Linked DNA regions of Rudanella lutea DSM 19387. The protein of the gene in region 2 interacts with the protein of the main gene of each other region in a pairwise test. Links are inferred from orthologs where the notes say so. Each region holds a gene or a part of one and is shown on either strand. Other genes may lie near its edges.

Region 1 (3,411 bases), 440 kb from region 2 along the record:
CAGGCGCTCAGAAGAGCCGCCCCGAGGGCTACCGACAACAGAGCCGGACGCCAGCGCATTGGTTTACATGTCATACGAGAGAAGTACGTTGATAAAGCTCGTGAGATTCACGGTTGATGTGCCTGCATAAAAAACGATTACAACCACCGCATGGTGCATACAGTGATCATGAATTTAATTAAAAAAGGCTTAATTGTCACGCATTTAAGGAAGAGTAGATACCGTAACCAATTGTGAACAGTTTTTGTTGGATAGATAGACCCGTTAGTTTGCTTAGCGAAGAAATCTATAAAATCCAAATTTTGCGGCCTACTTTCGGGCGTAAGCTGTACCTTTGCCCCTTAAATACAGAAGCGTCGCATTCATGGATAACTATTCGTATATAGCCAACTCAGACGCAGCCTACGTTGACCAGTTGTACCAGGCGTACAAACAAGATCCTAATTCGGTTGACGCAAGCTGGCAGAAGTTCTTTGAAGGCTTTGATTTTTCGCTCACCTATGGCGAAAATGGCGGAAAAGCCGCCAATCGAAACAAGGAAACTACGCCGGTAGCTACCAACGGTCAGACCAAGACCCCCGTTGATGCCCGGCACAGTGAAAAAGAAGTATCGGTTGCCAGCCTGATCAAAGCCTACCGCTCCCGGGGGCACCTGCTGGCCCAGACAAACCCCATTCGGTCGCGCAAAGATCGCAACCCCCGGCTCGAACTCTCGGACTACGCCCTCTCAGACGCAGACCTCGATACCGTATTCGAAGCAGGCAACCTGCTGGGCATTGGCCCCGCTACCCTGCGTGATATTATGGCCTCGCTGGAGAAAATCTACGCGGGCCGGATCGGCTTCGAGTACATGTACATCCGCGAGATCGACGTAAAAAACTGGCTGCGCAACAAAATTGAGAAAGAAGCGCTGGTGTTTGATCCGACTATTCAGGAGAAAACCCGGATTCTGGAAAAGCTCAACGAAGCCACTGTTTTCGAAAACTTCCTGCACACCAAATTTCTGGGTCAGAAACGGTTTTCGCTCGAAGGAGGTGAAACCACTATTCCGGCCCTCGATGCCATTATCAACAAGGCGGCCGACATGGGCGTTGAGGAGGTAATGATCGGGATGGCGCACCGTGGCCGACTCAATGTGCTGGCTAACATCCTGGGTAAATCGTACGAAAGTATTTTCGACGGATTCGAAGGAAACGTGCCCAGCGGTATTCATGGCGATGGCGACGTGAAGTATCACCTCGGCTACGCCAGCCTGACCGAAACGCCCGCAGGTAAGCGCATTAACGTGAAACTGGCCCCCAACCCGTCGCACCTCGAAGCCGTAAACCCGGTAGTAGAAGGCTTCACGCGGGCGCAGGCCGACGAAGAATACAAAGGCGATTTCACCAAGATCATGCCGATCCTGATTCACGGCGATGCTGCCGTAGCGGGTCAGGGGATTGTGTATGAAGTGACGCAAATGGCCAAACTACCCGGCTACCAAACCGGCGGTACGGTGCATTTTGTGATCAATAACCAGGTGGGCTTTACCACCGACTTTGATGACGCCCGCTCGTCGATTTATTGCTCCGACGTAGCCAAAATCATCGACGCCCCGATTTTTCACGTCAACGGCGACGATCCCGAAGCGGTGTTCTTCTGCGCTAAACTGGCTGTTGAGTTCCGCGAGATGTTCAAGCGCGACGTGTTTATCGACATGGTGTGCTACCGGCGGTACGGCCACAATGAGTCGGACGAGCCGAAGTTTACGCAGCCGACCATGTACGCCGTGATCGACAAGCACGCCAACCCCCGCGACATCTACAACAAGCAGTTGGTAGAGCGGAGCGAGGTAGACGCGCAACTGGCGGCCAACATGGACGCCGAGTTCAAGAAATTGTTGCAGGAGCGGCTCGACCGCGTGAAGCAGAAAGCCGAGATTCCGTACAAGCCACTCCGGCTCGATCAGCAATGGGCCGAACTGCGGACGTCACAGCCCGAGGACTTCGATCAGTCGCCGGAAACGGGTGTCTCGCTCGAAACGCTCGAACGCGTAGGGCAGGCCCTGTACACGGTACCCGACAACTTCAAGCCGCTGAAGCAGATTGACAAACTCCTGCGCGACCGCAAGCAGATGCTGACCGAGTCGAAGCAGGTAAACTGGGGTACGGCCGAATTGCTCGCTTACGGCTCAATTTTGAGCGAAGGTAAAGTGGTTCGTTTGAGTGGGCAGGACGTACAGCGGGGCACGTTCTCGCACCGTCATGCTGTGCTGCACGACTCAGAAAACAACGGCCTCTACTACTCACTCGACCATATCGGGGGTGAGGGCACGGCCAAAATGCAGATTTACAACTCACTCTTGTCGGAGTATGGGGTACTGGGCTTCGAGTACGGGTACGCTATGGCGACTCCGCACGCGCTGGTGATCTGGGAGGCTCAGTTTGGTGACTTTGCCAACGGTGCCCAAACCATGATTGATCAGTTTATTGCGGCTGGTGAGTCAAAATGGGGTATTCAGAACGGCGTGGTGATGCTGTTGCCCCACGGCTACGAAGGGCAGGGTCCCGAGCACTCAAACGCCCGGCCCGAGCGTTACCTCCAACTCTCGGCTCAGTACAACATGGTGGTTTGTAACGTAACTACACCCGCCAACCTGTTCCATATGTTGCGCCGTCAGCTGGCGTGGCCGTTCCGTAAGCCGCTGGTGGTGATGTCGCCAAAGTCATTGCTGCGCCATCCGCAGGTAATCTCACCCCTGGAAGACCTCACCAAAGGGCGGTTCCAGGAGGTACTGGGCGACCCGTACGCCGACCCGAAAAAGGTGAAGCGCGTGCTGCTCTGCACCGGCAAGATTTACTACGAATTGCTGGAGAAACAGCAGGCCGAAGGTCGTACCGACGTCGCCATTGTGCGGCTGGAGCAACTGCACCCGCTGCCGCAAAAGCAGATTGACGCGGTATTGGCTCAGTACAAGAAGGCCGAGCTGGTGTGGGTACAGGAAGAACCCCTCAACATGGGTTACTACACCTACCTGCTGCGCGAAATGCCTGAGGTGCGGTTACGCCCCGTATCGCGTCCGGCGGCTGCATCGCCTGCTACCGGCTTCGCCAAAAACCACACGCAGGAGCAAGCTGCGATCGTAGCAAAAGCATTTGAATAAGCAACCAACGAACAACGAACAGTGAACAACGAACAACTGACAACGACCGGATAAAGCTCCCTAAAAATTGCTTCACCGCTCATTGTCAGTTGTTCGTTGTCAGTTGTTCACTGATAACTGAAAAAAAATGGCTGTTGAAATAAAAGTACCCGCAGTAGGCGAGTCGATCACCGAAGTAACGGTGGGCGAATGGTTGAAAAAAGAAGGTGATACGGTAAAGGTCGACGACGTGCTCTGTACGCTCGATTCAGACAAAGCGTCGTTTGAAC
Region 2 (3,037 bases):
AATGTTTTGCATGAATAGATTGAGTTTGTAAAAGTTTGTTTACTAAATCACAAGACTCAATAATAAGCTGTATGGTTGTAACGATAATCGCTTTTTTTTTGCAAAGTGTACTTGGATTTGGTAATCAATACTTTACTGTATAGTATTTTATCATTCAGGGTTATGGATAGCTGTAGCGCATAAAACTATCAACGAATCTTATTGCCATAACGCGGTGGTTGTTTGGCTAGGATGGCCACAGTCCTTTAGGGCTTTTGCGTCGCGCTGGGCACAATAAAAAAAGCCGCTCATCGATTGAGCGGCTTTGAGCCTCCTACGGGATTCGAACCTGCGACCTACGCATTACGAATGCGTCGCTCTACCAGCTGAGCTAAGGAGGCAACTCGGGATAACAACAGGCTGTAAGTTGCCTACAGTTTCCGAAAAGGTTCGCAAATATATACGGGCAATTGAACCAACGCAAGATTTTACGTCTCTACCGCCCTGTTTTTTCGTAAATTTGCGGCATGATTTCCATTACGAACCTGTCGTATTATCTGGGAAGCAGAGCGTTGTACGCGAACGCTTCCCTGCATATAAAGCCAAACCAGAAAATTGGATTAATTGGCCTCAACGGAACCGGTAAATCGACGCTCCTCCGGATTATCACGGGCGAATATCAAATCGATGGCGGGACTATTTCCAAAGCGGGCGATGTGACCATCGGCTTCCTCAACCAGGACCTGCTGTCGTACCAAACCGACGATTCGATTTTGTCGGTAGCCATGCAGGCTTTCGAGCGGCAGAACAAGCTGCAGGCTCGTATCGACGAGCTGCTGCACGAGATGGAAACCAATTATTCCGACGATTTGGTGGATAAGCTGGGTAAGGCGCAGGAAGAGTTCGAAGCGTTGGATGGTTACAGTGTACAGGCCAAAGCCGAGGAAATTCTGGAAGGGCTTGGTTTTTCGACCGACGACCTGCAAAAGCCGTTGCGGCAATTCTCAGGGGGGTGGCGGATGCGCGTAATGCTGGCCAAACTGCTGTTGCAGAAGCCTTCGTTGCTGATGCTCGACGAACCAACCAACCACCTCGACTTACCGTCGATTCAGTGGGTGGAAAAGTATATTCAGACCTACGAGGGAGCCGTTATTGTGGTTTCGCACGACCGGGAGTTTCTGGATAATGTGATCGACGTGACGGTTGAGGTGGCCAATGCCAAACTGAACCTGTATTCGGGAAATTACTCGTTCTATCTGGAAGAAAAAGCCCTGCGGAATGAGATTCAGAAAGGAGCTTACGAAAACCAGCAGGCTAAAATTCGGCAGACAGAGCGCTTTATCGAACGATTTAAGGCGCAGGCTACCAAGGCGAAGCAGGCACAGAGCCGGGTAAAACAACTCGCCCGGATGGAACGGATCGATGATGTGATTGATGAGGCTGCCCGCGTAAACTTTAAGTTTCAGTTTTCGACTCAGCCCGGTCGGCACATTCTGCATTTGGACAACATTACGAAGCATTACGGTCCCAAACGCATCTTAACCAACGCTGACATCCGGCTCGAACGGGGCGACAAAGTGGCCCTTATTGGGGCTAACGGACGGGGTAAATCGACCCTGCTGCGGATTATCTCAGGCTCAGAACCGCTCAACGAAGGCAGCCGACAACTGGGTCATAATGTCTCGTTCAGCTTCTACGCCCAGCACCAGCTCGAATCGCTGAATATAGAGGATACCCTGCTCGACGAACTGAAGCACGCTAATCCAACCAAGACTGAAGGTGAGCTTCGGGGCGTTTTGGGCTGCTTTTTGTTTTCGAACGACGAAGTATTCAAGAAAATCAAAGTACTCTCGGGGGGCGAAAAGTCGCGGGTTGCACTGGCCAAAGTGCTTTTGTCGCAAGCCAACTTCCTGTTGTTGGACGAACCAACCAACCACCTCGATATGCAGTCGGTGAATATCCTGATTCAGGCACTGGAGCAGTACGAGGGTACGTACGTGGTGGTTTCGCACGACCGCTATTTTGTGTCGCAGATTGCCAACAAAATCTGGTACATCGAAGATGAGCAGATTAAAGAGTTTCCCGGCACATTCGACGAGTACGAGTGGTGGATGCAAGAGAAGAAGGCGGCCGGAACGAGTAACGGATCGGGTGCCAAACAGGCCAGCAACGCTACGCTGCCGGCCCCTGTCAAACCTTCGACCAATGGTCGTGCTGGCGACGACGAGCGCCGGGAGTGGCAACGAACACTGAAAAAACTAACCCAGCAGGCCCAAGAATCGGAAACGAGAATAGGGCAGCTTGAGGAGCGTAAAAAGCGACTCGAAGCCGAGTTGGCCGATCCGGCTACCTACGGTGACGATAAGTTGATGCAGGCTCGCAACGACGAATATCACCGTGTAATGAAAGACATTAACCAGCTTCAGGACGAGTGGGAGTCGGCCATGCTGGAAGTAGAAGAACTGGAAGCAAAGCTGAAATAGCGTCGTTCGAAGAGACAGTAGAGCTGTCATCTCGTTCAGAGAGATGACAGCTCTTTTTGTATGCACTAAGCTGAATGGACTGCGAAAGATGCCAGCTCTCCAAGCGAAATGTCACCTTACATTATAACTTCATTTCCCAGCCCTTCTGGTACTCGCGGGCCCAGAGTTTCATGGCTTCTTTGTCGTTCAGAATATGACCGTTGGCGGGGTCGCAGCGTAACACACGGCCTGTGCGGTAGGCAATATTGCCCAGCTGCGGCAGAAGCGTCGACTTATGGCCTGTTTCGATGGGACAGGTTGGCTTGGTCGTGCCCCGAATTGCTTCGACGAAATTTTTGAGGTGCAAACCATCCAGCAATTCGCCCATGCCCATAGTGTTGGTACGGTCGGCCTCCTGAAGTTCAGTTTTTACGTCTTTAATAAGCTTGTTCTCCAGATTGTACACCTTGTAGTCGTCGCCACCGGGTACAACCATTGTTCCTTTCTCACCGTAGAAAATGACCCCGCGACCGGTGCCTTCGCTATTGAATCCGTTGCAGCTCCGACCCTCCCAGTGGCAGGCCGTGTTGTTCGGA

Evidence for each region. Proteins that work in one complex are often made in the same cells at the same time.
Region 1: the proteins of RUDLU_RS0113135 (region 2) and RUDLU_RS0114955 interact in binary tests that used the Escherichia coli proteins (3 or more experiments, as listed by UniProt). The link is inferred for Rudanella lutea DSM 19387 from one-to-one orthologs.

What each region holds. Positions count from the first base shown.
Region 1 is NZ_KB913013.1:3,621,378-3,624,788, forward strand. The notes cover bases 5-3,342. They hold RUDLU_RS0114955 (2-oxoglutarate dehydrogenase E1 component), read left to right. Parts: upstream 5-364; coding sequence 365-3,142; downstream 3,143-3,342. Other genes in these bases: RUDLU_RS0114950 (S41 family peptidase), read right to left, coding at 5-74; odhB (2-oxoglutarate dehydrogenase complex dihydrolipoyllysine-residue succinyltransferase), read left to right, coding at 3,270-3,342. In the rest of the region: more of RUDLU_RS0114950, read right to left, coding at 1-4; more of odhB, read left to right, coding at 3,343-3,411. UniProt on the Escherichia coli protein: E1 component of the 2-oxoglutarate dehydrogenase (OGDH) complex which catalyzes the decarboxylation of 2-oxoglutarate, the first step in the conversion of 2-oxoglutarate to succinyl-CoA and CO(2).
Region 2 is NZ_KB913013.1:3,186,171-3,189,207, reverse strand. Bases 21-2,984 are described here. They hold RUDLU_RS0113135 (ABC-F family ATP-binding cassette domain-containing protein), read left to right. Parts: upstream 21-506; coding sequence 507-2,462; downstream 2,463-2,984. Other genes in these bases: RUDLU_RS0113130 (Gfo/Idh/MocA family protein), read right to left, coding at 2,584-2,984. Also shown: RUDLU_RS0113145 (hypothetical protein), read right to left, coding at 1-12; more of RUDLU_RS0113130, read right to left, coding at 2,985-3,037. UniProt on the Escherichia coli protein: Genetic data indicate it may be involved in ribosome assembly or function.